Regions from separate parts of the Brevibacillus sp. NPDC003359 genome, predicted to be linked through region 1. Evidence: predicted binding sites of a transcription regulator. Region 1 holds the regulator's gene; the other holds the start of a gene.
What was found. The regulator LexA, encoded in region 1, represses DNA repair genes until DNA is damaged. The targets are predictions, from matches to a motif close to CGAACATATGTTCG.
Positions count from the first base shown of each region.

Region 1 (15,045 bases):
GAGTACAGGAATGCTTTATGCATAGGGTAACCATGCCATACCATTTGTGGAATATCACGGTAGCTAGGCAGGACAAAGTCTTCTTTGTTAAGAGCAGCCTCAGAACCGATCATGCTTGCTTCTTGACCAGCTACTGGTGCATAGAAACCAAGGCGGCCTTGGCGGTTCAAGCTGATTGCGCGTTGGTCCCATACACGGGTAAATACCATCTTACGCATCAGTTCACGTAATTCATCATCGGAGAGCTTAGGCATCAAGTCAGGACGAACAATCGTACCATCCGGGGCAAGAATTTGCAGCGGGGCGTTGTTCTCTGTTTGTTCAACAGCAGTGGATACGCTCATCACATTCACCTCGTCACTAGAATAAAGGGACTTCCTATTCCACGTCTTGCACCCAACCTCTTCGACTGAGCATCTGCTCAATCAACGGCGAATGCTATTCGCGGTGGAAGTGACCCTGATAAAAACCAGAAGAAAGTTGCATGGTGCAAGAAAGGGCTTACAGCGCCGTTTGCAACACCCTGTTATATTGCAGACAAAATACCTGTTTAATGTGTTACAGTATTGATATTACAGGGTTTATTTCCTCTCTGTTATCATTTACTATATAAGCTGTATCAGTTTTTTTCAAGGCTTAGTTTTTCATTTGAGCAAACAGGGAGTGTGAATCGATGTCTGACTATGTAAAGCGAACAATTGTAAAAGAAGAAGTGCCCAGCATCCACGTGGACACTCCCCGCTCGGTCAAAGTATACCTACCGCCGGGGTACAATGAGCTTCTTTCTTACCCTGTTGTTTATTGCCAAGATGGGAACGACTTTTTTACGATGGGGCGAATCGCGACCATCTCCAATCAATTGATTCTGGAAGAGGGTATCGAACCCTACATCGTCGTCGGTGTCTCAGTCGATCGTAACAAGCGCACGAGCGAGTATTCCCCATCTGGGTCGAGAAACGCAGCCTATCAACGTTTTTTTACTGAAGAGCTGATCCCTTACATTGAGGATCGTTATCCTGTACGCCGTGATCCCGCTTCCCGTGTACTGGCAGGAGACTCTTTGGGGGGAACCGTTTCCTTGCATCTCGCACTGGAACACCCCGACCTCTTTCCACAAGTACTAGCGCTGTCCGGGGCATTTTTCCAAACCACAATCGACCCACTTTTGAGTCAGTCCAATCTGTCCTGGCTGCGAATCTGGATGGTCGTTGGCCTTGATGAGACAGCCGTAGAAACGAGTGCGGGTACTTTCGATTTCGTTCAATGGAATCGCGAGGCAAAACAGATTCTTGAGAACAAACAAGCAACCTTGTCCTATCGAGAAAAACCAGGGAATCACGTCTGGGGTTTGTGGCAAAAAGAGCTACCTGATGCCTTGCGCTACTTCTTTCCCCCTCCCCGTCTGTAACCATTACGAGCCATTGATTTCTTTGATGTCCTCGTAGCCGTAGTACCGGCCATCCACTAAGAAAATGCCTTGGTGGTTGGCTTTTTCAATTTCGCCAGCAACCTGATTGGCGTCGTTTAGGACGATGTTGACAATCTTGCTCTCATCCCGTTTCATTTGATTGAGAATGCGTTCTCGCTCTTTTGCCGAGATCATAACCATCCCTCTTTTCCCCTATGTTGGATAGCTATAGTATTTCATTGGCGAGTCTGAATTACACACAAGCGAGTCAACCGAATGGAACAAAAAAAAGCCTTGCCGCTCTCCCATTTTCCGGGCACGGCAAGACTTTAAGACGTCTTTGTTTATTGTTCGACTGTTGTATATTTAAAATCTCTACCACCAAACGGGTTGCTCAAAAACCCTTTGACTTTGTCATTTTTTATATAGGGTCTTGCGCCATAATACACAGGAGCAATCGGCATTTCTTCCATTAAGATGGTTTCTGCCTCATGCATGATCGCATTACGCTTCGTTGGGTCTTTTTCTAGGTAACTCTGGACGATTAGCTCCCGGTATCTGTTGTTCTCCCAAGCTGCGTCGTTCGTCCCCACTGTTTTGTCCTTGAAAATTTCCAAGAAATTGATCGGGTCATTAAAATCAGCACCCCAATTTCGGTAAGCAAACTGATAGTTTTTGGAGCGCTTGTTTTGTAAAAATACTTTTTCTTCCAACCCACTGATTTTTACATCGACCCCTAGACTTCTTTTCCATTGATCCTGAAGAGCTTCAGCCAGCTTTTTCTGACGATCGTCACCTGAACCATATGTGTATGTCACTTCAGGCATCGCAGAAAGCCCCAGCTCCTTTAACCCTTCAGCCAATAGCTGTTTGGCTTTATCCACATCCTCCTGAAAATAGTCATTTCCGCTGAGCTGCATAGAGGGCGGTACCCATGCAAAAGCCGCAGGCACCCCTGTCTGCACGATTCCGTCTATGAGAAGCTGCCGTTGGATCGAATACGAGAATGCTTGTCGAATCTTTTTATTCGTAAAAGGGGGCATTGTCGTATTAAAGGTGACCGCAACTGTATTCGGATACGGAGCCATTACAATTTTCCCTTCATCTTGTAAGGCAGGGATCACATCGACAGGCAACACGTAGGTTGGATGCCCTCCCCAATCCAATTCACCAGAATCAAACAACGCTTGAGCGGTGTTGGTATCGGTAATCATGCTCCAGACGATTTTGTCGAGCTTTACGGCATCTTTGTCATGATACTTCTCGTTTTTCACAAGAACCAACTTGTTTTTATGCTCCCACAGCTCCATTTTGAAAGGGCCGTTGCCCACGTAGTTATCTGGAGACGCTGCCCAGTCCGGATGTGCCTCCAAGGTTTTTTTATGTAAGGGAAACAATGTCGGGAAAGCCGTCAGCTCGTAAAAAAATGGAGCTGGCGAATTGAGCTTGACCTCAAGTGTAAAATCATCGAGCGCTTTGACCCCTACATCTTCATGCGATCCTTTCCCTGTGTTGAATTCCTCTGCCCCTTTAATGAAATAAAGCATGTAGGCGTATTCGGATGCTGTCTTCGGATCGAGATTTCTTTTCCAGGCGAATTCAAAATCATGGGCGGTTACCGAATCTCCGTTGCTCCATAGCGCATTCTTTTTCAATTTGAACGTGTATGTCGTCAGATCCTCGGATACCGTATAACTGTCGGCAATCGCGTTGGCTATTTTCCCATCCGGTCCATAGCGAGTCAATCCTTCAAAACAGGCTGTAATGACATCAAAGGAAGTGCCATCTGAGGCAAGTCCAGGATCTGCTGTCGGAGGCTCCCCACCGTCTGCGTTCCAATTCAATACCATCTCTTTTCCTGTTGGTTGCGATGCCTGCTCATTCGGTTTGTTGTTTACAGTCGTTTCGCTTGTACTGCATCCTGCTAACACTTGAAGCAGCAAGAAACAGCTCAAAACGAAGCTCATCCTCTTTCTCATCGAGACCATCCCCCTTGATTCGATCCGATTCCTTGCACCAGTCAACGTTATAGCTTTATTACACTACCATGATAACGTAAGTGGTTACGAAACAAATCAGACGGTATGGCGAAAAACAGTTGGCATATAGACTCTTATTTTGTACAAATTGTCTAACTATTTAGAATTTACGTTTTCAGGCAAAGAAAAAAAGCCAGTCTTCTCTTCGACTGGCAACAAGCGATTGACATCATTACTTCGTTTCTAACAATTGCTCTACTGCTTCTAAAACACTCTTACTATGTTGATCACTAATGTGTCGATGAGTCGTAAAGCGAACCATATACTCATCAAAATCAACAGCGAGTACTCCTTTTTCCTCCAAACGCTCCATGAAAGAAACTGCCGTTTGGCCGATTGACTCCGTATTAACCAGTACGATGTTTGTATCGACCTGCTCGACCTGAAGAGATAGTTGACGCAAGCCTTTTGCCAATTGCTGTGCCCGTTCATGGTCTTCTGCCAACCGTTCGGTCATCTGTGTCAGAGCGATGATACCCGGTGCTGCCAAATACCCTGCTTGACGCAGCCCGCCTCCTAATTTTTTTCTCCACCATCTCGCTTCCTCGATAAACGCACGCTCTCCAGCCAAAATGGAGCCAACTGGAGCACTAAGCCCTTTGGACAAGCATATTTGAACGGTATCGGCAAAAGCGCTTAGCTCACTGACTGCAACGCCTTGGGCCACAGCCGCATTAAAGAGGCGAGCACCATCCATATGAACGGGTATACCGTGTTTTTGTGCTACATCATAGACACTCTTCATTTGCCCGACAGAGATTACCGCCCCACCCGCGCGATTATGCGTATTTTCGAGGCAGATCAATTTGGTACGTGGAAAATGGATATTGTTGCCCCGAATCGCTTTCTTTACATCTTCTGCACGCAAAGCACCACGTTCTCCAACCAGTGTCCGTGTTTGCACGCCTGCCAACGCCGACATAGCGCCGCCTTCATAGTAAAAAATGTGCGAATCCGCTTCCGCAATGACCTCATCTCCGTTGACACAATGCGTCAGAACAGCCACTTGATTGCCTTGCGTGCCACTTGTTACGAACAAGGCAGCTTCTTTTCCAAGTATTTCAGCCGCGATCGCTTCCAAACGATTGACAGTGGGGTCCTCTCGGTAAACATCATCACCAACTTCCGCTTCCAACATGGCTCGAAGCATCTCCTCGGTTGGTTTCGTAACAGTATCACTGCGCAAATCGATTTTCATAGATGACTCTCCTTCCACCCGGTTGTTATTCTCTAGACATGTCGTAACACTTTCAACATTGCATCCTGATTTCCCTCTTGCTAAGATGGAGGGGTAACTTACATACAGTTAGGAGATTTGACCTGTGAAACTAAAAATCACGCGTAACGCTGCCAAGCAATTGGCTCCAATCATCGAACAAGAAGAAGACAAAGAATTGAAACTGCGCGTTTATATTACTCACTCTCACGGTGATCATGCACACTACGGACTCGCTCTGGACAAGCCAACAGACGAAGATGTTGTGATCTCAACAGACAAAGAGATCGATGTGATTGTGAAAAAAGATGACCCATTGCTGGATGGCATCATCATTGATTACCTCTTCTTGCCGCAAGAAGGTTTTGTTATTACCAACCCTTCTAAAGGTAACACAGGCGACCACTAAGCATGATACAGATAAACCCTCTGCTTTTTTTGGTCTTACCCCTGTCAAGTAGACAGTTTGAAACAAGCCATCGTTTAGGTGTTCGTTGAAAATTAAGTTTTAGACTAAGCCTAATACATGAAACAGCGGCGACTTAAGACCTGATATAAGTCTTAAACTCACCGCTGTTTTTATTGAACTATCGATCCCCGTTAGTTGAAATAATTAAAGTAATTTAAGTAATTTAAGTAATTTCACTTTTATAATAAAGGCTACTAATTAATACCTAAGCTTTTTTCAATGCTTTCTAAAGCCTTTTGCAATATGGTTCTAGGACATGCAAAATTAATTCTTTGGAAATGTTCTCCCCCAACGCCAAAGATATAACCATCGTCCAGGGCGATTTTAGCCTTTTTCTGCATCAATTGCTGAAGTTCTTTCTCCGTGAATTGAAGATCACTAAAATCAAGCCACGCCAAATAAGTCCCCTCTGGTCTAATTATCTTTACTCTTGGAATCCGTTCCTTTAGAAAGTTATCAATGAAATCAAGATTCTCTTGTAGGTAAATAATGAGTTGCTCAAGCCATTCTTCCCCTTTGTTGTATGCTGCTATTTGAGCTACAGATGCAAAGGAGCCCGGATCAATATCAATTGTCGATAATTTATGGTTCAATTCGCTCCTTAACTTTTCATTCGGTATTATAATGTCAGAAATGTGAAGACCCGCAAGATTAAATGTCTTTGAAGGTGATGTACATATTATTGAGTTCATCTTAAATTCCTCAGAAATCTTACCAAATGGGATATGTTGATTTGGCTGATAGATTAAATCCGAGTGAATTTCATCTGAAACCACCAGCACATCATTCTCCAAACAAATCTTACCCAACCGTTGCAATTCTTCAACTGTCCATACACGCCCAACGGGATTGTGGGGGCTACATAAAAACATAAGTTTCGTTCTGCTATCTTGAGCAATTCTTTCTAATTCAGAAAAGTTCATTTCATATCTTCCATTATTAAGTACCAATGGGTTATTAGCTATTCGACAACCATTATTGGTAATAATATTGGCAAAGGGATAATAGACAGGACTTTGAATGATTACTTTATCGCCTGGATTGCAAAATGTTTCTACAATAAAGTTAAGTGCTGGAATGATACCTGGAGTGAAAAGTATCCACTCTTTTTCAATGTCCCATACATTTCTTTTTTTTTGCCAGTTAACTGCTGCTTCCAAAAACTCATCACTCTTATGACCATAGCCAAAAATACCATGTTGTGCTCTCTCTGTTAATGCCTCAATAATGGGATTAGCCACTTTAAAATCCATGTCTGCAATCCACATTGGAATGCTTTCTTCGTTTCCAAAGTTTCCTTGTAGATGTTTTTTAGACCATTTAATAGAGTCTGTTCTCACTCTATCAATTACTTCATCAAAATTGTATTGATTCATAATATTACCTCCCTAAGCATAAACGGTACTCCAAAACATTATTCAGGTCCTAAACTATAAATAGTGTAGAACCTAAACAATATTTTGTAAAGAGAGGTTTTATTAATGTATGAAATTAAAATACTCTTTTTTATTCTTGACGAGGCATATCTAACAATTCAGTATACTGTTGCATAACTTTATAAAATACGTCAATTTCTTCAGTCGTAAAATGTTTCTGCAATGTTGCATCCGCCCAAGTAAGCTCTTTAATATCATAATCTTTGTGTGCTTTACTTAGGACTTCTCCTTTATCAGTAACATACAGATGTACATTTTTTGCGTTGTCATGTTCCTTTTTTCGTATAATCAACCCCCGTTTTTCTAGTTTGGTAATAATCTGTGATACTGCACTTTTTGTACGATTCCACTCCAATGCCACCTCAGTAACGGTGATTCCTGGATTCTCCTCAATAACAGTCAGTGTATGCACTTCCATCATATTGATGGTTTCCCCAGTACCATAATCACGAGCTGCTTTTATATAATCAGAGTAGGTCATAACAAACTTATAAATAATATTCGCCTTGGCATCCAATTCATGGTATTTTGCATTTTTTTGGATTATATTTTCAGTATCTTTCATTTTTCCTCCAGCCATTCATTCCATTTTTCAAAACGAAAAAAAACGAAGTCTAACTACTGTCATAACCTTGAGAGACTGTGCTGTTCCAAACTGTCCATAATCCAAATTGTTTCTAAGTGAGAATTTTGCTGGAAGCATACCTATGACTGTAATTCTTTACTCATGTTGTACCAAGTTGCTCCAGCATGTTCAGATCTTGAAAAACCTTTGTTGATATAGCCATGTCTTTCATAGAAGGGAATTAAGTTCTCTTTACATGTAAGTGTTATTGTTTCACGCTTTTTCACTCTTGCTTCCGTTTCTAGATACGTAAGTAACCTTGATGCTACTCCACGATTTTGAAAATGTGGAGCCACTGCTAATTCTAAAACGCTTTGATGCCAGTTAGTCTCTCGATTTTCCTTAATGTCACTAAACAAATCATCCGTTATGAATGCTGTTTCAATCACTGGTCCATTCACGAAACCCGCAATTTCACCATCTTCTTCAGCTACATAAAAGCTATCTGGAATTAACTCAATGCGCTTTTCAATTGCTTCTTTCGTTGCAGCCTCTTCTTTTGAAAAGCAAAGCTGTTCAATGGCTACAAGTTGAGGCAAATCTTCTATTTTTGCATTTCGTATTTTTAACATTTAACTCCCCTCAACTTCAATAATGTCACCAGATGGTTCAGTTTCTAAGTATAATCACCGGTGTGGATTTTCAAACCCGGATACAACCTTCTCTTTTGAAAGTATCATTCTCATTAGATTTTCGTAAAGCTGATTGATACTGTTCATAATACTGCCCGTTAGAAATGGCTCAAGTTAGTCTAAAGCATTATTTTCTTAGTCTACAACTACATTTTCAAAGTCTAAAACATTATTTTTAGTGAACACTAGGCAGTCTGAGCTCGGTATTGCACAGGGGCTCAGATTGTTTAAACGGACTTGAATATGCTCATTATTATAAAAATGAATATATTGTTTAATGGCCTTCTGTACCTCTTCATCCTTCATAAAAGTGTTTACGTACAAACATTCTGTCTTAAGATGGCTGAAAAAGCCTTCGATACAAGCGTTGTCCAGGCATTTTCCCTTCCTTGACATACTTACGGTAATATTAGATGCTTGTAGAAATTCGTTTTATTTTTTTGATGTATATTGGTATCCTTGATCACTATGCAAGAGGACACCATTCACATCTCGTTTTTTAATAGCTGCTTTTACCGTATCCATAACAAGCTTCAGATCGTTCCGTTTACTGACTCGATAAGCAACGACTTCATTATTGAATAGATCGTAAATGACCGACAGATACAGGTGACGTCCATTAAAGATTACAAACGTAATGTCCGTTGCCCATTTCTCAAGAGGACGTGAAGCAGTAAAATCACGATTTAATTTATTTTCGGAAACGACAACTTGCTCTCTTCGGCCAAAAAACTTACTTTTTTTCCGAATGCGTGCTTGAATTCCTAATTCCTTCATCAGTCGATACACGCGTTTGTGATTGATTTGAATGCCATGTGTTTTGCGGAGCCAAGCTTGTATCCGTGGATACCCATAAATGCCTTTAAATCTTTGATAAGCAGCCGTGATGATCATTTTTAGCTTTTGTTCTTCCTTCTGCCTTTGGGTCGGATACTCTTGGTCATGCAGCCATTTATAATAGCCGCTTCTTGAAACTTGAGCACCTTACAAAGAAGTGAAACAGGAAACCATTTAGCCAACTCAGTAATGATCTTAAATTCTACTGTTTTCTTCCTAGTCTTCTTCTCTCTCTTCTGGCTTCTAAGAGCTTTTTTAAGAATTCTACCTCTGCCTCGAGACGCTGTATTTTCTCCTCCGGGGGAAGAGATTTTTCACGAGTGCTCTCTGTTTTTCTTGTTTTCCCTCTACGATCCTCTAAGCCCTTCAATCCATCATCTCTGTATTTTCTAACCCATCTGCGAAACATTCTTAAATCAAGACCGTATGTTTCTTTGATCTCCCTATAAGTAGTCCCTTGCTCAAAACATTCCACAACATGATGTTTGAATTAAAGGAAATACGACTTTTTAGTACTGCTCATAAAAATTCCCCTCCATGTAAACAGTAAAGGGCTTCTTCTTACTGTCCACCTAAAGGGGATAATACCATTTATAGGCAGAGGGTTTTCTTTGATGATGAGATTCCTATTCGTCTATAGCCCTGGTGTACAGCTCTGAGGGTAAATCTTTCAGCAACGGGGAAGAAACATCATCAACCTGCGTCATAACAAGCCGATGAACCGGACGCGTCATCCCGACATACAACAGTTTTGCGTCCCATTCATTATTTTGATAAGCGTCTACATCCAGTAAAATGACCACATCGAACTGCAAGCCTTTTGTTAGAAAAGCAGGCATGACGGTTACGCCACCCGGGAATTGGTTATCCTTGCTGCCCAACAGAGTCAAATCGGCTATCTTGTCTTGCAGGCCTTTATGTGCTTTTTTACTCGCTTGAATGGTTTTCGCAACGATCGCAATCGTCTTGAAGCCTTCCGATTGGTAGGCAGCTACACGCTGAGAGATGTCGTCCCACTGTTGCGCTCGTGAACGAGTCTTGACCATGATTGGTTTTTCACCATGTCGCAAAACCGGTTTGGCCAATACCGTCTCTGGCAATTCAATTTGCCGTAATACTTCATTGGCACAGTGCATGATCTCAATTGTCGAGCGATAGCTTTGCGACAGCGTATAATAGGAAGGAAACAGCTGTGCAAAAATTCCCTTCGTTAACTCTTCCCACGCATGAATACCCCGGTAGCTATGAATGCCTTGAGCAATATCTCCCACAATCGTAAGCGAGTTTCGCTTGGTAGCGAGTGCAATGACCGCGATTTCCAACGCACTCAGGTCTTGCGCTTCATCTACGACCGTATGATCGAAATGCTCTGCTTTATTCATGCCCTCAACAATATGCTGTAAGTATAACAATGGCGCGATATCTTCCGGCTCCAATCTCTCCTCTGCAAACAGTGCTGCACTTGACTCGGTCACATCGCGCACGACCTCGTCTGAAATGTCAGCCGGTACGAGTTTGCGCAACAATTCCTCATCAGCAATCAGCTCGCGATAAGCTGCGAAGATTTCCAGTCGCGGAAAGGTCGTCAGGTACGTATCCAGTATTTGCTCCAGCATTTTCTCGAATTTGTACAAGCCTTCTTTGTCCAAATCGACTTTTCGCTCTCGCAAATGGGCAAACAATTGTTTGTTCATTTCTTGTTTCAGATGCTTGCGAAGCGCTTCTACCCGCCGATGATACGGCATATTGGCGAATAGCTCCAAGAAGCATTGGCGGATAAAATCACCCGGGATCGAAAAGACTTGCTTCGTTTTGTTGTATAAAAAGCTGAGCTTCTTAAAAGGAATTCTTGTTTCGACGATATACCGAATGTATTGCTCCAGTGCCTCCCGGCAAGCGAGCGATCCTTTGAAGCGAAGCCTGTTTCGCGTCATTTCTTGCTGGCGCTCATCCTGCCCCTCTTCGAAGAACAATTGAAGTGGCTTATCGGGACTGACGATTCTCCATCCTTTTGGCAGCAGAGGCTTCACTAGACGCGCCGCCCAATCTACAAAGGTAGACTGTTGAACGTCATCGACTCCCAGCTCAGGCAAGACCTCGGATATATAGGTAAGAAACATTCGGTTGGGTGCAAACACCATGAACTTTTTTGACATCATGGAATCCTGGTAGTTATAAATCAAATAGGAGAGTCGGTGCAGGGCAATCGTTGTTTTTCCGCTCCCCGCTACCCCTTGCACCACAATAGGCCGTTCTTTTTCCGCACGGATAATATCATTTTGCTCGGATTGAATCGTAGCGACAATGTCTTTTAGCCTGCTATCGTTCGCCTGATTCAGATTGGCTGCCAAAAATTCATCAATAAAGCCCTCTTGCAAAAACTCGTCGGGATGCCCCATTTCGCGGTTAATCGTTTCTTTTACCGCTCCATCAAAGATACCGACAATCTTTCTGTCTTCGATCGCAAAATTACGCTTTAATCGGACTTCTCCACGCACGATTTCGCGGCCCATCCGGTAGAACGCGTCTTTGCTCTCGCCGGAATAATAAAGACTGGCGATAGGCGCACGCCAATCCACGACGACGGAATCAAACGTATCGCTGCGTACAATTCCCCGTTTTCCTATGTAGACCTGATCCAGCTCGTAGATTTCATCTTTCAAAAAATCCACTCTGCCGAAATAAGGCTTCTCTCGACCCTGATCTTCCAGGTAGCGCAAATCCTTTGCTTTCTTATAGTTAACGACCTGTTTCACATAGTCATCTGTTGCCTCGCGAATATCATTGCGAAGTTGCTCGATTTCTTCGTCGATCGCTGAAACTGTTTCATCCAGCTTTTTTTGTTCCAACTCATAATCACGATGCTGTGTACTCACATTCATTCCCCCTCACATGTATCGTGTCATTGAACGTATCAGGACCATTGCCTAGCCATCCATATTCCAACTGCACAAGAAAGTAGACCGACTCCCAAACTGAGAAGAGCGTACAAAGTGCCACGCAATAGATGGCCTTCTCCCCAAAACGAGACCACTTCCAAGGAGAAGCTTGAGAAAGTCGTAAATCCTCCCATGACACCCGTTGCAAATAAGAGATAGAGTGTCGGAGATAAAAAGTCACGTTCTTTCCCTAGTACGAACAAGATGCCGATGATCAATGATCCACAAACATTCGCGATCCAGGTTCCCCACGGCCATCCTGGTTGATTAGCGAGCAAAGACAATAGGTAGCGCAAAAGAGAGCCAACTGCTCCTCCAACCGCGACAGCTATCCACGCCATCTCCTTCCCTCCCTGGCTAGTAAAATGTTCTCGTTATGTATGTCACAGAAAAAGACACCCTAGCGTCAAGCGAGGATGTCTGTCGTATCAGTAATTGTTATCTTACTGTTTTGGCTTATTTTCTTCAAGGTCTTCCACATAACGGATGGAATCCAAATTTGCTCTCAATGAAAGCTTAACGGCGTCAATGTACTTTTGGCGCAACGCTTTTTGTTCGAGTTTTTCTTCTTCGGTCAAACCTTCTTCGCGAGATTTTTTGACCAATTCGTTAATGCGCTTAATTTCTGCGTCAGATACCACTGCTGGTTCCTCCCACTCTGTAATGGTGCCGCTTCATTATACCACATTCGAATGATCCCGCAAGACAGCCGAACACTTACGAAGCATCAGGAAGGAGCAGAGTTTGACCTGGGTAAATCCTGTTGCTCTCCAATCCGTTCGCATCCTTAATCTCTATTATATAGTCACGAATATCCATTTGCTGATCTGCTTTGTATCGAACGGCTAACGTCCATAGGCTGTCTCCGGATTGTACGGTTACTTCTGTGCCGTGTGGTTCCTCTTTAACCGAAGAAGCAAACACTAGTTCGGTCAACAAATAAAAAAAGAGAGTAAATGTAATAAGAAACAAGAGAGCTTGTCCTCTCGTGATACCAAAACGAACACGGCGTTCTTCCTTTTTCTCGAAACGATTACGTACTGTCAATGAATTCATGATAATGGCCTCCTAACAAACATACGTTCTGTCCCCTTGTAACCTCATAATAAATGAGAACATATGTTCATGTCAACGATGAATCGAACTTATGTTTGTCGAACGCAAGCTCCCATGGTATAATATAGGAAAATATGTTCGAGAAATCAGAGGTGTCTTTCTATGTCAAAATTATCGAGTAGACAACAAGCCATCATCGAGTTCATCCGAAAGGAAGTTCGTGATAAAGGATATCCACCATCTGTCCGTGAAATTGGAGAGGCTGTCGGACTAGCTTCCAGCTCAACGGTACATGGACATTTGGCACGTTTAGAGAAAAAAGGCCTCATTCGTCGAGATCCTACCAAGCCGCGCGCTATCGAATTGCTATCCGATGAAGATCGTTTTCAAGACAATTTCGAAGACTCTGTCGTTCGTGTGCCTGTAATCGGAAAAGTAACCGCTGGACAACCGATTACTGCCATTGAGGATGTAGAAGAATACTTCCCGCTTCCAGACAATATCGTGACTTCTGACAAGGTCTATATGCTACGCGTCTCCGGAAACAGTATGATTGATGCCGGGATTCTCGACGGAGACTACGTAATTGTTCGCCAACAGCACGTAGCGAACAATGGTGACATTGTCGTAGCTATGACAGAAGAAGACGAAGCGACTGTCAAAAGATTTTTCAAAGAAAAGAATCACTTCCGACTACAACCGGAAAATGCCACAATGGAACCGATCATTCTGGAGCATGTCACCATTCTCGGTAAAGTCATCGGTGTCTATCGACTCATTCACTAGTCTCCACGTAAAAAAGGACAGCCTCTGCTGTCCTTTTCGTTTTCTGTATGTTATCTGGCGATAAAAAACCAGATGATCATCGTAACTTGCAGAATGACTTTTACGACCGCACTACCCAAAAATCCGATCAATGAACCTACGCCCGCTTTCACTGCTCGCTCCATCGACTGCTTCTGCACCATCAGTTCTACCAGGACGACGAATACGAACGGCAAGATCAGCATTCCAAACGGTGGGAAAACAAAAATCCCGAGGATAATTCCGACCGCAGCGGCAATGGACGACCACTTGGACCCCCCGTACCTTTTCACGAAGTACATGTTCGTCAGCAAGTCAGCACCGTAAAGCAGAATGCTTAGAACGACCATTCCCCACCAAAAGGATGCCGGCAATCCCGCTCCCGGATCTGCTATGAAAAAGTGATAGAGCAAAAAGCCCGCCCACAGCAATATTGTATCAGGTAGAACGGGTAAAAAAATTCCTGCGATGCTTAGCAAGAACAATAACACAACCACGACCCACAAAAATATTTCCATCCATTACACTCCCTTCATCTAGGTATACGAGTGATTACCGATTTCGTTGCGTACTTATTCACTTTTGTCTAAACTATTTTAAAAGAAAGCAGACATGGAGGTAGTCGCATGAGAAATTGGTATGATCTCTCTTACTTGGGCAGAGGAACGCTGCGTCAAAAAGCGGCGTGGGAAGCGATTCAAAAGACTCACATCATGGAAGTCCTATCCGTTTACCGCCCAGTGCTTGCCGGAACGATTCCATTGGATATTGACGTCAAGCAAAGCGATCTGGACATTATTTGCGAGAGTCATGATCTGGAACAATTTGAGCAGGCTGTTCGAACAGCGTTTGGCTGCTTGCATGGATTTGAAGTGACACACCTAGATGTGAAACGTATTCCCACGTGCGTCATTCAGTTTTTCACAGCTGACTTTTGGTTTGAATTGTTTGCTCAACCCGTAGCTGTCGAAAAGCAAAATGCTTATCGCCATATGGACATCGAAGCACGGCTGTTAGACATAGGCGGCTTGGATGCGTACCAACAGATCAGGTCTCTGAAGAAAAGCGACATCAAAACAGAGCCTGCCTTTGCTCAATACTTTGATATTCCGGGTGAAGATCCATATGAGGCATTGTTGGAATTAGAGCTGTTATCCGAACAGGAATTACGTGAAAGAGTTCAGTTCTGGCGAAAAGTTTAATCTACAAATAAAGAACCGACCTCTACTTCTTGAATACAAGAAGGATCATCATTTTTGGGGCTGCCCACTTTGGTCGATACCGGATACACCCTCATCTCGCTGGAATCATAGGGGGTAAACAGCGACTGAAGCTGCAACTGATCATACCTCTCCCGATCAAGCCATATACCCTCGATCTCTTTCTTTAAGATGACAGGCATTCGCTTATGTATATTCTCTATGAGCTCATTCGCCCTTGTCGTTACAATTGTACAGGTATGTACTTTTTCTCCCTCTTGATTCGTCCACGTATCATACAGGCCTGCAAAAGCGAATGGTTCTCCGCTCTTCATCATAATCCGCATAGGTTGTTTCCCTGTGATGGCGTTCATCCACTCATATA
Region 1 covers NZ_JBIAOR010000001.1:1,257,725-1,272,769, forward strand. The annotation lists gene pdhA (pyruvate dehydrogenase (acetyl-transferring) E1 component subunit alpha) at 1-344, opposite strand, end outside; gene ACFYU8_RS05485 (alpha/beta hydrolase) at 674-1,408, shown strand; gene ACFYU8_RS05490 (hypothetical protein) at 1,412-1,609, opposite strand; gene ACFYU8_RS05495 (peptide ABC transporter substrate-binding protein) at 1,753-3,387, opposite strand; gene ltaE (low-specificity L-threonine aldolase) at 3,620-4,645, opposite strand; gene ACFYU8_RS05505 (HesB/IscA family protein) at 4,770-5,072, shown strand; gene ACFYU8_RS05510 (MalY/PatB family protein) at 5,327-6,508, opposite strand; gene ACFYU8_RS05515 (MarR family winged helix-turn-helix transcriptional regulator) at 6,639-7,133, opposite strand; gene ACFYU8_RS05520 (GNAT family N-acetyltransferase) at 7,274-7,765, opposite strand; gene ACFYU8_RS05525 (IS3 family transposase) at 7,961-8,233, opposite strand; partial or broken gene ACFYU8_RS05530 (IS3 family transposase) at 8,258-8,791, opposite strand; gene ACFYU8_RS05535 (helix-turn-helix domain-containing protein) at 8,865-9,137, opposite strand; gene ACFYU8_RS05540 (HelD family protein) at 9,289-11,538, opposite strand; gene crcB (fluoride efflux transporter CrcB) at 11,577-11,942, opposite strand; gene ACFYU8_RS05550 (DUF896 domain-containing protein) at 12,045-12,242, opposite strand; gene yneA (cell division suppressor protein YneA) at 12,319-12,657, opposite strand; gene lexA (transcriptional repressor LexA) at 12,820-13,443, shown strand; gene ACFYU8_RS05565 (DUF456 domain-containing protein) at 13,494-13,979, opposite strand; gene ACFYU8_RS05570 (DUF4269 domain-containing protein) at 14,088-14,663, shown strand; gene ACFYU8_RS05575 (SOS response-associated peptidase) at 14,660-15,034, opposite strand.

Region 2 (15,045 bases), on a different contig from region 1:
CGCCGATCCAGCCGATGTGAATAATGCTGGCATGGTCTACGATCAATCCACCAAGTCCTGCACCCAGCGCCAGCCCTAGCTGAAAGACCGAGGTGTTCATGCTGAGCGCCACCTGCGAAGAGTGGGGAGACAACGTGATCAAATAATACTGCTGGGCTGGAACGGTGGTTTGCACGGCAGCTACCCAGAACATAACGGTGATGATTGCCCCCGTGGACAGTTGCGAAGACAGCGGCAGGATGAGCAGGATGGCCGCATGGAAAAGCAAGCTGACATACAGTGTGGGGCGAATCCCCCATTTGTCGGTGGAAATGCCTCCGATCCGCGAGCCAGCCACACTAGCGAGTCCTGCCAAGAAAAGCGTGGTGCTTACCCAAGCAGTCGTCATGGCGGCGTTGCTCTGGAGAAGCGGAGTAATGTAGGTATAGACGGTGGAATACCCTGTGACAAAGAACAAAGAGATAAATAGCGCATGGATCACCCGTTTGTTGCGGAGTGCGGCCAACTGTTTGCGTAGCGGGACGGCCTCTTCTCCCTGCTGCTTCGGTAAAAAGGCGAAGATGGCGAAGAAGGGAATGAGTGTCAGCACGGCAATGAGCGCGAAAACAGGGCGCCATCCCCAGATGTCTCCCAGCATGGTGCCAAGTGGAACCCCGAGCACGAGCGAGAGGCTGAAGCCCATGAGGATGATCGCGATGGAGCTGCCTTTTTTCTCTGGGGAGGCCATGTTGGCTGCTTGCGCGAGAGCTACTACGGTGTAGATGCCTCCACAAAGCCCCAGCAGGATGCGGGATACCATCAATAGGGAGAAGTTCGGGCTTATGGATGCGAGCAGGTTTGCCACGATAAAAGAAAACAGTGTCCAAAGGATGAGTTTTTTGCGCTCTACTCCCGAGGTGAGCGCAATCAAGACTGGAGCCCCGAGGGCAAAGGCCAGGGAAAAGGCGGTTACTAACTGACCAGCGAGGGAGAGGGAGACATGGGTGTCATCTGCGATCATGCCGATGATTCCGGTCACGATTGACTCAGCCGTGCCAATCATGAATTCTCCCAAGGCCAGCAATAGGATCAAAAATTTTCTGGACAAGGTGGTTCACTCCTCGAAAAAATGATGATGTGAAAATGATGTAGTGACATTTTACGAAACAATTTTTATAATTTACATGCATGAACCAAGGTGTTTACGATGAATCTCTTTGTATATCCAAGTTATTTGGCAGGGAGCACTTGTGGATTTGAAAGGGTGATCTGCATGGACCAAATCGATTACAAAATCATTAGCCTGTTGCACGAAAATTCGCGGATACCGTTAGCGGAGCTGGGGAGAATCATCGGGATGACGCAGCCTGCCGTGAAGGAGAGGGTCCGCCGTCTGGAGGAGCAGGGAGTCATTATGGGCTACCATGCGTCGATATCTCAGGAAAAGCTGGGTAAGCACACGAGTGCTTTTGTCATGTTTCGCACCAAGCAATGTGCGGCGTTCATCGATTTCTGCAAGCAATCGCCGGAAGTGACGGACATGTACCGGATCAGTGGGGAGTACAACTACATGCTGAAAGTGGTAACGAGGTCGACGGAGGAATTGGTTGCCTTCTCGGAACGCACCGGGGATTTCGGCTATTCCTATACGTTGATCGTGCTTACGGCGCCATTTGAGCAAAAAATGATGCTGGAGGAAGAGAAAATCTTCTGATTGAACAAAAAAGAGGCTCCGCCGTCTCAGGGCGAAGCTTCTTTACTATTGCGTATAGCGAAAATGCTATTTTTGCCGTACATACTGCTCGTCCCTCATGAACAGACGCCAGAAATAAATAAAACCGGGTACGAGAATCGCAAATCCGACCAAATAACAAATGAACAGAGCGTGGAACGTATCCGGGTGTGTAAAGCTGGACTCAATCGTCACATGGGGATAGACGATGTAGGGAAGGCGTGCTGCACCGTACGCATAGCTGGCGAGCAGGTATTGCGTCGTGGCGACGATGACCGCGATCCGCGGAAGGTGGATGCCGAAGTAGCGTCGATCCTGGGGCAGCAAGAGAGCGATATAGGTAATGAAAAAGCAGACTGCCGATGCAATCAGCCACGGCAAATAGTCGAGAATGCGGTCGTACAGCCATTTTGCCTCGATTTGCATCGTGAGCACGGTAACCAATGCCGCCAGAAATGTAATCGGACCCAGAAGCACCGCATCCCGGCGGTAGATGGAGAAGGCTTGCTTTTCACCCGCGATGTAAGAGTAGTCCGCGAGAAGCAGCGACGAGAGGAAGAGTGTGCTGCTTACGGCAAGGCCAATATAAGAATAGACGTGTGGGCTGGTCAAAAATAGTCCCCAGTCGAGATACTCCACGCCATTGATCATCCGAGACAACCCGCCCTGTGTCACAGGAAGCACGCTGATTAACAGAGCCGGCACCAATATCCCGGTAATGCCGGAGACGATGCTGAGCATCTTGTCATACTTGTAAATCAGATGCGAAAACACCATAAACGTACTGCGAATCAACATCAATAACACCACGAGACATCCGGGAACCAACAGCAGGCTCCCCAATGTGTAGGTCGCGCCTGGAAAAAAGGTAACGAGCGCGACGACAATCAACACGATAAAGACATTCACGACTTCCCAAGAGGGCGAGAGGTAGCGATTGGCGATTTGGGTGGCTTTGGTTTTTTCCCGATTCAAATAGATCATCGACCAAAAACCTGCACCGAAGTCGAAGGAGGCCGCGACGGAATAGATGACGACGAAAATCCAGAGCAGCGTAATGGCAATAATCGTGTCGGTCATATCGTTCCTCCATCAACTTTCGGCTGTTCTGGCGGTTCGAGCTCCAAGGGGTGGCGACCAAAATAGCTACGGAATACGAGCAGGGTGACGATCGCGAAAAACACGTACACCGAGAGGAAAATCCAGAACAGTGTAGAGATGCCTGCTGCTTTTGTGGCAGCATCTACTGTTTTCATCACACGATAAACCACCCAAGGCTGGCGTCCTGTGCAGGCAAAAATCCAACCGAATTCGATGCCAAACAAGGCGAGCGGTCCACTCGTGACAAATACCCATAGAACCCAGCGCGGAAATTGAGAGCGTTTCAGCAGCTTTTTCCAAGCGAAGCCGATAAACCCGACGAAAATCAACAAGCTGCCGATGATGACCATCCCGTTAAAAAGAGTATGGACGTAGAGCGGGGGCCACAGCTCCTGTGGAAAATCATCTAGACCGACTACAACCTCGTCAAAGCGATTGGCTGCAAGGAAGCTGAGCGCCCATGGAATTTCGATCGCGTATTTGACTTCTTTCGTCTCGGGATCGGTAAAGCCGCCAATCGCGAGCGGGGCGTAGGCTTGTGTTTCAAATAGCCCTTCGGCAGCGGCCAGCTTTTCCGGCTGGTATTGATGCAAAAGCTGTGCGGATTCATGACCGTTCAAGGCGGTTAAAAGGGAAAAGGTGCCACCAACGATCAAACCGGTCAACAGTGCTTTTTGATGATACAAATAAACGCGACTGCCTTTTTCGGCGCGCAGCATTTTCCACGCTGCCACTCCAGCGACAATGAATGCCCCCGTCATATAAGCAGAGACAGTAACATGACCTGCTGTCACGATAAAGCTGGGATTGAAAAAAGCTTTCCACGGGTCCACGTCGACGATCTGTCCATCGACCATTCGAAAGCCAGTGGGAGTGCCTTCGAATGCATGGACATTCGTAATCAGGATCGCGGAGGCCGTCGCACCAAGCAAAACCATGAACAAACTCAACAAACGCATGTTGCGGGATAGGCGGTGAGCCGCGTAGACGTAAATGGACATAAACAAGGCTTCCACGAAGAAAGCGAATATTTCGATCTGAAAAGGCAGCGAAATCACCTTGCCGACAATCTCCATGAACCCGGGCCATAGCAGGGAAAGCTGGACACCCGCAATCGTCCCAGAAGGAATCGCTACACCCAGCAAGATCGCCTGGGCTTTTGTCCAGCGTTTGGCCATGATCTCATAATCGCGGTCACGCGTCCGCCAAAAGAGGAGCTCCACCAACAAGATCATAAGCGGGAGACCAACGCCCAAGGTCGCAAAAATAATGTGAAAGGCCATAGTCGTCCCGAATATGGCTCGAGTCATCACGATATCTTCCACGTTCAACGTCCTTTCTGATCGGCACCAAAAATTGTTAACGATTTCCTCGTTAATGTCCCATGAGGAGGCGGAGTTTATACGAAAAAGACCGTCACAAAAATGTGACGGCCGGGCTTGATGATAGGATAAGGGCGTTTGGAAGAATTGATTATTTACGATAGAGTGGATAATCAACCTCAGTCGGTACTTGAATCAACACCAAGCGGAGCGGAGCATTTGTTGATGCTTGGTAGATGGCTGTACTGCTTTCCTCGGAGGAGAGGACGACAAAGTCACCTTTAGTTGCTGGGGCAGGGCTCTCGCTGATAGTTGCTTTCTCTGCAACACTCCCGTTCCCTTCCACCACAACAACTGCGTGAGCATAGCCAGCCGGGAGTTCTTTTTCATACGACTTTCCAGAGGGAATCGTGATATCGCTCATCAAGGAATCCGTGACCAACTGAATGGGCGCAGACGATCCGATGATGTGTTTGATTTGCACACCATCTACCTCCTCAGATGGAAACTCCTCATGATCATACTGATAGTAAGTAGGAGGTTGCTTCGTCGTTTGCGCGAGATGCGGTTCAAACCAGATTTGAAACATTTCAGTATCTTTGTCGAATTCTTCTGCATGGTACGCGCCTGACCCAGTTTGCATGATCTGCGCGCCGCCTGTCGACACTTCCTGAATATTCCCGAGTGTATCCCGATGGCCGACTGTCCCGGTGAGGACGTACGACAAAATTTCAAAGCCGGAGTGGGGGTGCAGTGGGATTTCAAATGTCTTCAGCGTTTTTGCCCATGCCCAGTAAAAAAGTGGTCCTACCCGTTTTACAACGGAGCCTTCATGTGGGAAGCCAATTGGTTTGCTCTCTACGATTTCACCGTCGCCAAAATGTCCTTTTGCTTGCTCATTCTGTGTATAGACGCGGATTTCCATCTGATGTTCCTCCCTTAGTGCGATTGCTGGCTTACGGGTTGTGAGGAGTCACCAATTAAAACAAAACGTATGCGCCTGGACCGATCAACGCCACACCAATAACAACTGCGATTAAAGTCAGGTTGTATTCGAATCCGTTTTGTGTGACCCAATATCCATTTTGACCGTGCACCTTCAGAATGGCAACCAGCATTGTGAACGCGAGCAAAATAGAGCTTGCCCAGATACCTAAGCCTGCCGCAAACATCAGACCACCAACGAGTTCAGCCAATCCTGCAACAAAGGCCATCGCTACGCCAGGCTTCACCCCGATGGACTCCAGCCAGCCGCCTGTTCCTTTCAAACCATAACCGCCAAACCAACCAAACAGCTTCTGCGCACCATGACCTGCAAACGTCAAACCAATGACCAAACGAATCAATAACAATCCAGTATCCAACACTTTTCATCTCTCCTTAATTATTTTAATTTAATGTATCTTTAATTAAAGATATTTGTCCAAAAAGGCTGGCGGGCCTTAGAAGGATTCCGCCAGTTTTGCTGCTTTCTCTACACCAGCTGCAACGAGCTCAGCTGCTTTGTCTTGGAATTGGTTGTGACCTTCTACGATCACTTCCGTTACATTGCTGATGCCCCAGAAGCCGAGGAGCGTGCGAACGTATTTGTTTGCCATTTCAATCTCAGCCATAGGCCCTTCGGAATAAACGCCACCACGTGCGCTCAACAGAGCTGCTTTTTTGTCACCCATCAGACCAACTGGACCTTCAGCAGTGTACTTGAATGTTTTGCCTGCTTGGGAGAGGTAATCCATATACGAGTGCAGAACAGCAGGAACGGTAAAGTTCCACATAGGGAAAGCGAATACGATTTTGTCTGCTTCTATAAACTGGTTCAGGTATTTGTTAACCAAGTCAGCACGTTTTTGCTCATCAGCAGACAGCTCGATGCCGTTTCCTGCTTTCCACATAGCAGTGAGCATGTCGTTACCGTAATAAGGGAGGTTTTCCGCAAACAGATCCAATTCAACGATTTCGTCGTTTGGATGTGTTTCTCTGTATGTTTTGGTGAAAGCTTCGTACAACTTTACACTTGTAGCCTGCTCAACTGGGCGATCATTCGCTTTAATAAAAAGTACTTTACTCATGAAAATTTCATTCCCCTTCCATTTAGTAAGTCACTAACTTTTAATGTGTAAATCTTGATTTTAAGATTATTACGTATCAGATCTTTTGTCAACACTTTTTTGTGTTGTGGTGAAGAGAGAGGACTGCTCATCTAATAAGTAGCCTGAGCAGTGCGTCCCAACTTTTTTAGCAGTTCGATAGCCTGACGTTGTTCTTCTGGTGTGAGACCTTCCATCGCTTTCTCAATTGAGAGTTGATGAGAAGGGAAGATATCAGACAAAAATTGGTGCCCTTTTTCCGTGAGTTCCGCATAAATGACGCGGCGGTCTGCCGAACAGGGCTTGCGAATGAGCAGTTGCTTCTTTTCGAGTTTGTCCACAACGTACGTGATGTTTCCGCTGGAGATCAATATTTTTTCGCCAATTTGCTGCAATGGTTGAGGACCTTTATGAAATAATACCTCTAGAACTCCGAATTCGGTTGGATTAAGTCCATGCTGGCGAATGTGACGATTGGAGTGAGCGGTAACCCAGTTGTATGACCTCGATAATACTACAAAAAGATCGAGGGGATCATTTCGCAGTGGTTTGTCAGACATATGGACCCTCCTTTTCATCGAAACTTCGATATCTTTAATTTAAGATAATCCTACATCTCGCATTCACATTTGTCAAATTTAGATAAATAAATAAAATGAAATCACGCCTGTACAAACAATTGTCCCTGTGATAAACTTTTGTTTGTAAACAAGCTGTGAAAGCGAAACAGAAGAAAGGAGGATGACCGTGGAAAAAGACATGCAGATCCTTCATCATATCCGGCAAAATCCTTTTATCTCGCAACAGGAGTTGGCCGATCTGATTGGTATCTCACGTTCAGCGGTAGCTGGCTACATCGCGCAGCTGACCAAGCGTGGAGAAATAAAAGGACGGGCTTATGTGCTTCGTGATGAAGGAATGATTGCTTGTATCGGCGGGGCCAACCTGGACCGCAAAGCACGTGGCAAGCAGCAGGTGCGCCTACACTCATCCAATCCTGTAACGATTATGGAATCGTGTGGAGGAGTGGCACGAAATATCGCGGAGAACCTCGGTCGTCTTGGCTGCAATACGTCTCTTATCACCAGCATTGGTGAGGACAAGGAAGGCGATTGGCTCTTGCAGGAGACGAAAAAGCACGGGGTGCATATCAGCCAAGTATGGCGTCTGCCTACACAGCGGACGGGAACGTATACTGCGCTTCTCGATATTGATGGCGAAATGGTTGTTTCTTTGGCGAACATGGATATTTATGATGCTCTCACACCAGAGATGTTTGCGGAGAAATGGTCGCACATTGCAGCAGCCCACGTGGTTTTCATCGATACAAACATTCCGGCGGACTGCTTGGCCTACATCATCGAACGTTGCCAGGAGGAAAACATCCTGCTCTTCGTTGACCCGGTCTCTTCAATTAAAGCAAAGAAGCTCCCACAGCAATTGGACGGAGTAGAAGCGATTTTGCCGAATCGCGAAGAAGCCGAGCTGATGGCTGGCATGAAGATCACGACGATCGAAGAATGCGCCGAGGCTTGCCGCAAAATCAGGGAACGAGGCGTCAAGCATGTCATCGTGACCTTGGGTGAAGAAGGAATTTACTATCAGTCCGAGGACGTTGCGGAGCATATGTCTCCGTATCCAACGGAAGTAGTAGATGTAACGGGGGCAGGAGATGCGTTCGCGTCGGGACTCTTGTATGGCATTGTAAACGGAGAGTCTTTCCAGAGAGCGTGCCGCCTTGGATTGGCAGCATCAGCTCTGACATTGCAAACAGAGCAGTCCGTATCTCCTCTATTAAAAGCAGAACAATTGGAACTGGCCGTAGAACAATTCGAAAAGGAGCGATAAGAGATGAAACAATATTTGACCTTTACTGAGGAAGTACGCCACGCACTGGAGAATAACCTGCCGGTAGTTGCTCTGGAGACGACGATTATTTCGCACGGTATGCCATACCCGCAAAACATTGAGATGGCAAAAGAAGTAGAACAAATCATTCGCGACAACGGTGCCGTACCAGCTACGATCGGGATCATGGACGGCAAAATCAAAATCGGTTTGACTGACAGCGAGCTGGAAGAGTTTGCGACGAACAAAAATGTAGCAAAAGTAAGCCGTCGCGACTTCGCTTACATTTTGGCTAGCGGTAAAATCGGTGCAACTACAGTAGCCGCTACTATGATCGCAGCAGAAATGGCTGGCATCCACATGTTTGCAACTGGCGGTATTGGTGGGGTACACCGTGAAGGCGAAATCACTTGGGACGTATCTGCTGACCTGACTGAGCTGGCACAAACAGATGTAGCGGTAGTATGCGCAGGTGCGAAATCGATCCTCGATATCGGCCGCACACTCGAATATTTGGAAACGCAAGGTGTACCAGTTGTTGGCTACCGCACAGATGAATTCCCATCCTTCTTCGCTCGCGAAAGCGGATTTGGCGTAGACATGCGCATCGATACACCGGAAGAAGTCGGTAAGATGATGAACACCAAATGGGATCTGGGCCTCAAAGGCGGTATGATTATCGCGAACCCAGTACCAGAATCCGATGCACTCAACCACCAGGAAATCGAGGCTGTAATCCAAAAAGCACTCGCAGAAGCAAAAGAAAACAACATTGCAGGTAAACAGGTAACGCCTTTCATGCTCGATAAAGTGAAAAAGCTGACAGAAGGCAAGAGCTTGGCAACGAACATCGCGCTGGTGAAACACAATGCTGAAGTAGCTGCGAAAATCGCGGTAGCTTATCAGAAAGAAGCGAATCAAGGTAAATAAGAGAGAGCGAAGATCGACCAATTGCCCTCGGTTAATCCGGGGGCTTTTTTTGTTGTTTTTTAGCGGCTGTAGTGGAGGGGAAGAAGCTGTGGTAAACATCATGAAAGTTGGAGCAAGTAGAAGACTCCTCGAACGACTATGTAAAAGATTATCTTGGATGTATTTCTCCTTCACGTTAACCTGCAAAACGATATAAAAACAGGGCGAACACTTTGCTGTTAAGAAGTACTGCCATATGTTTGGAAGGAGACCGCCCGAACGCAGTGAGGAAAAAGGCGACTGGAAAACATGTGGCAGGGCTTCGTCCGGCACCAAGGATAGAGGACCACCCAGCATTTCTCCCTGTGTTTTCAGCACGTAAAACCCATTTAGAAAAAAATTGAAAAAAGTACTTGATATACCCTGAGGGGGTATTGTATAGTAAAGGTGTGAACAGGAAACAACGTAAGGGAAACGATACGATAAAATATACCCCTCAAGGGTATTTGGAGGGATTAGAATGAGTGCCAAATCAGCAGAGGCAACAGTCGCAATATCAGGGATGACTTGCGCAGCTTGTGCACTGCGCATCGAAAAGGGTTTAGGAAAAATGGAAGGAGTGGAGACCGCCAACGTCAATCTGGCTTTGGAAAAATCCACAGTCGTGTTCGATCCAACGAAAACGAACATCGACGACATCCGCTCCAAAATTGAATCGCTCGGCTACGGCGTCGTCACTGACAAAGTGGAGCTAAACATCTCGGGAATGACATGTGCGGCTTGCTCCACACGGATCGAAAAAGGTTTGAACAAGACAGCTGGGGTTCTGAAGGCAAACGTGAACCTGGCGATGGAAACAGCCACTGTCGAGTACGATTCGTCACAGGTAAGTGTGACTGACATTATTCAAAAGGTAGAGAAGCTGGGGTATCAAGCGACTCGTAAGGAAGAGGGAAAAGAAGAAGAAAAAATAGATCGTCGCCAGGAAGAAATCAAACGTCATACCCGCAAGTTTTGGATTTCCGCGATTCTGTCGCTCCCGCTGCTCTGGTCGATGGTGAGTCACTTTTCCTTCACCTCGTTTATCTGGCTGCCTGAAATCTTGATGAATCCGTGGGTACAGCTTGCGTTGGCAACACCGGTACAATTCATCATCGGCGCACAGTTTTACGTAGGAGCTTTCAAAGCCCTTCGCAACAAGAGTGCCAACATGGATGTGCTGGTCGCCCTCGGTACCTCGGCTGCCTATTTCTACAGCCTGTGGGTAGCGATTGACTCCATTGGCGGTCACGGCGGTCATATGCTCGAGCTGTACTTTGAAACGAGTGCGGTATTGATCACCTTGATCGTGTTGGGCAAATTGTTTGAGATGAAAGCGAAGGGACGCTCTTCGGAAGCGATCCGCAAGCTGATGGGCTTGCAAGCAAAGACAGCAGTAGTTGTACGCAATGGCGAAGAAATGACCATTCCTGTAGAAGAAGTGAGATTGGGTGACATCGTTCATGTGAAGCCGGGCGACAAAGTCCCTGTCGATGGTATCGTCATGGAAGGACAGTCCGCAGTTGATGAATCCATGCTGACTGGTGAAAGTATTCCGGTGGATAAAGCCGCAGGCGATACCGTCATCGGCGCCACCTTGAACAAAAACGGCTTCTTGAAAGTCCAGGCAACCAAGGTAGGAAAAGAAACGGCTCTGGCGCAAATTATTAAAGTAGTGGAAGAAGCACAAGGAACAAAAGCACCGATTCAACGTGTAGCTGACAGCATCTCCGGGATTTTCGTCCCAATCGTAGTAGGAATTGCTATTCTTACCTTCTTAATCTGGTACTTCTTCGTTATACCTGGTAACTTCGGTGAGGCTTTGGAGAAAGCAATTGCTGTACTCGTAATCGCTTGCCCATGCGCCCTCGGTTTGGCTACACCGACCTCGATCATGGCTGGTTCTGGACGCGCAGCTGAGCTGGGCATCCTGTTCAAAGGCGGGGAGCATCTGGAGACTGCTCACCATCTGGATACGATTGTCCTCGATAAAACAGGGACCGTAACCAAAGGCGAGCCAGAACTGACAGACGTCATTGCTATCGATATCGAAGAACAAGAGCTGCTCTCTTTGGTCGGTGCCGCTGAGAAAAATTCCGAGCACCCATTGGCTCAAGCCATCGTTCGCGGTATTGCGGATAAAGGAATCACCTTGACTGATACCGATTCGTTTGAAGCCATTCCTGGTTTCGGTATCCGGGCAACGGTTGCTGGCAAAGAAGTACTCGTCGGTACCCGCCGCTTGCTGGAAAAACATCAAATCTCTTACCAATCAGTGTCTGATACCATGCTGGCACTGGAGCGCTCCGGTAAAACGGCGATGCTCGCAGTCGTCGAAGGTAAGCTCGCTGGCTTGATTGCCGTAGCGGATACGATCAAACCAACCTCCAAGCAAGCTGTTCAGCGCATGAAAGCGATGGGATTGACTGTGATCATGATGACGGGTGACAACCGTCAAACTGCCGAGGCCATTGCCCGTGAAGCAGGAATCGATCACGTCATCGCAGAAGTCCTGCCCGAAGGTAAAGCCGCAGAAGTAAAAAAACTGCAAGAACAAGGCAAAAAAGTCGCGATGGTCGGCGATGGTATCAACGATGCTCCCGCACTCGCTACCGCTGACGTCGGTATGGCAATCGGTACAGGTACAGATGTGGCGATGGAAGCAGCCGATATTACCCTGATGCGCGGCGAACTGACCAGTGTGGCAGACGCTATCGAGATGAGCAAACGCACCATCCGCAACATCAAGCAAAACCTGTTCTGGGCATTGGCCTACAACACATTGGGCATCCCAATTGCCGCAATCGGCTTCCTCGCTCCATGGCTGGCCGGAGCCGCAATGGCCTTCAGCTCTGTGTCCGTCGTACTCAACGCACTGAGACTGCAACGAGTAAAGCTGTAACCAACAGTAACAAGCGGCTTTGTCCGCCTTACTCATACACTATAAAAATCTAAGGAGAGATTGATCATGACAAATATCACATTGAACGTAGAAGGTATGTCTTGCAACAAATGCGTAGCGCGCATCGAGAATACATTGAAAGAATTGGGTGCAGAAGGCAAAGTGCACTTGGCTGATAAAAAGGTTGATGTTTCCTACAACGAGAGCAACCTGACTCTCGATGCAGTAAAAGAAGCAATCGAAGACCAAGGCTACGACGTCGTTTAATCATCGTACCTTTGAAAAGCAAAGCTCCTGCCTGATTCATTGAGGCGGGAGCTTTTTGGTGTTGTGGTAAAAGTGGCTGTAGGGGAGGGGAAGAAGCCCATTTCCAGTCTACGCTTCGGCCTACGCCCCGCAAGGAGTTAGACTGTCAGCTCCGAAATGAATGTCGGGAGCGCTTCAAAACTGAAAACGTTACAACGTTTTTGTATGTGGTAAAAGCTGAAAACCCCCGCCATTCATTTCGGAGCTGGGGTGGGCTCCAGAGGCGCTAGGACTGGGGGGCTGCTGAGTTTGTATCGAAAGCAAATCCTTGAGGAGATTCAATGGGGAAGTAGCGATTAACAACCTGGGGTTGCGCGTAATTACCGATCTTCCCATACTCAATCAACACACGAAAAACGAAGTAAACGCGAGATAACGAGAGATCGTACTTTTCACCCCGAAAATTCCGTTTGTCCACGTTGGGAGGACATTTCGAAGGATTTTTCTCCAGCCCCCAAAATGATAATCGCGGAAAACGGCCAAAAACGCCCGAATTTGAGGATTCGGACGTTAGTTAGCATAATGCCTATTATCGGGACCCCGTAAAATGTGGGATTTACTAATGCTAAGAAGATGCTGAGAGTGTTTTTCAATCTTCTTTCGAAACAAAATAGGGTATGGATGCGTCTAAGCAGAAGCGAATTAATGCGAAGGAATAGCAGAGACGGAGCTTGAGAACCCGAAAATATTTAGGGAAAAATCCCTGGAACTTTTTGTATGCCAAAACGTCATAACAGGTGAATATAATAAACGTAGTGAGCCGATAGTGCTCAAACGATTATCAAAGGATGTTTAGCTATCGGTGTTCCATAGGCCAGAAAGGGAACTGTTGGGATAACGCTCCAATGGAGAGCTTTTGGGCAAAGCCAAGCAATAATGGCTTAATGGTAAGCTTTTCAAAATACGCAAATGAAGTGCGTACGGCAGTGTTTTGGCATATTGAATCCTACTATCACCGCAAAAAAATTATACGCAGTAAATAGCCATATGATGTCTGAAGAGATTGTGACACAATCAAAAAAATAAAAAAGAGTGTGAAATATGAAAAAAATATTATTGGTTTGTATTATGATAATGTTGATGCTAGCATCGGCTTGTGGAAATGTTGAAATGACATCAAATCCAAATACTTCTAGTGAGCCTAAACCTGAAACGGATGAGTCTATTATTCCAAAAAACACATCCGAATATTGTCTTAATGCAGAAAATATAAATTTGGATAGTGAAACTGAAAAATATTTCTATGGAACTTGGAAAGTTGAGAAGCTTTTAGGATTTGCAAATTCATATAATGATGCTTCTGAATATCCAACAGGGCAAAAATTTATTGGAGATGAAATTATAATCAAAAAAGACTTTTTTTCATCAAATGGACTTAAAAACTATAAGAAATATCAATATGAACTAAAAAATCCATTATATGAGATTACAGCGACATGCTATAACTCTCTCTCTTTTTATAGATTATATAAAATACATATCCCAGACTTAAATGAAAATGATGTAGTAAAAGTAATAGATATAAGTGACCCTTCTACAAAAATGAGCATACCTGTAAGTGTAAGTTTTTTTGTTGTTAATAACGATAGGCTTATCTTGTTATCAGAGGCAACTATTTTTGAGCTTAAAAAAATTACTGATTAAATGAATTAAGGTTATGTAATAAGTTCTGTGCTAATAGAATAGAAAATATCGAGGAAGGTAAGGATATCCTATAAGCGATTCTGAAAATGCCTGTGAATATAATTTTTAAAACAAGAAAGGTCAGCCTAAAGGCTGACCTTTCTTGTTTATGTCGTAAAACGATTAAACTATAGTGTATATACTGGATATTTGTGAGTATATGGCATGCCTTTACAAAATAAAGTTGCTTCTTCATTTCTTCTTGCTTTTAAATTTTTATCATATGAAAATGCTTTGCTGACTAATTTTGAACAAGTATCACTTTCAGCTGGTGTAAGTGGGCCAATAAAAGGATATATAAACGTATAGGCAAGCATAGCTTTTACATCTGGGGTTTTTAGCACCCCAGGACCTCCATTAAAAGTGAGCGAAACAAGTGCATCAAACTGAGATTGTGTAAATTGACAACCTGTAGGAAGTACTAATTTATTTACTGCCGCTACAGCACTTGCAGTATCATCAGCAAAAAAAGTATTTGCCTTAGACTGAGAAATTGGTGAAGTATAACCTAGATTTAAAGAGTTTGATAGAGCATCAGCTTGTGCTTGGGATAGAAGAGAATCATTTGGATTACCTGTTGTATTTTTAGTATATGTTTTAGTCTTTGTAATCAAATGTCCCCATCCAACTGTTGGATACCCATAAGGATCTCCATAAAATTTCAAGCTAAACGCTTGTAATCCCAGTCGGTAGAGAGCAATTACCTGATCATTTTCATGGAGGTAATGCAAGTAGTGCACTAGCTCTTTTCCTTCGTTGTAGGACTGTTCCCGTCGAGCTAAGTCTTTACGCTTAATCAAATATTTTTGGAAAAGTGCGCGGGCAAGATAAACAGGAGTTCCATGCTCACGAGCGTATTTCAAAATCGTATCGTAAAGCAACACTTGAATTTTTACATCTTTCACTAGACCCGCATATTGGTAAAGGCCGTCTAATGTCTGAAATGTATCCAATCTGGTACACTCTAATATTTTTTCGGATATTGTCCTGGGAGTTACACAGTTGAGTCTTACTGGGCTACAGGAACTGTCAATTATTCTTACTACAATGACTATACTATTGTAAAAGGTAAAGATAATGATTTCATATCAAAAGCTTATAATCCGACTGTTGCCGTAATTGGAGGAACTTTTACTA
Region 2 covers NZ_JBIAOR010000011.1:12,726-27,770, forward strand. The annotation lists gene ACFYU8_RS22085 (MFS transporter) at 1-1,087, opposite strand, end outside; gene ACFYU8_RS22090 (Lrp/AsnC family transcriptional regulator) at 1,253-1,693, shown strand; gene ACFYU8_RS22095 (cytochrome d ubiquinol oxidase subunit II) at 1,760-2,791, opposite strand; gene ACFYU8_RS22100 (cytochrome ubiquinol oxidase subunit I) at 2,788-4,122, opposite strand; gene ACFYU8_RS22105 (pirin family protein) at 4,286-5,059, opposite strand; gene ACFYU8_RS22110 (DoxX family protein) at 5,115-5,501, opposite strand; gene ACFYU8_RS22115 (FMN-dependent NADH-azoreductase) at 5,577-6,203, opposite strand; gene ACFYU8_RS22120 (MarR family winged helix-turn-helix transcriptional regulator) at 6,335-6,781, opposite strand; gene ACFYU8_RS22125 (carbohydrate kinase) at 6,969-8,069, shown strand; gene ACFYU8_RS22130 (pseudouridine-5'-phosphate glycosidase) at 8,073-8,999, shown strand; gene ACFYU8_RS22135 (heavy metal translocating P-type ATPase) at 9,499-11,919, shown strand; gene ACFYU8_RS22140 (copper ion binding protein) at 11,986-12,186, shown strand; gene ACFYU8_RS22145 (hypothetical protein) at 13,267-13,869, shown strand; gene ACFYU8_RS22150 (glycoside hydrolase family protein) at 14,037-14,861, opposite strand.
Region 2: the regulator LexA is predicted to act here: its motif matches at 6,913-6,926, upstream of ACFYU8_RS22125 (carbohydrate kinase).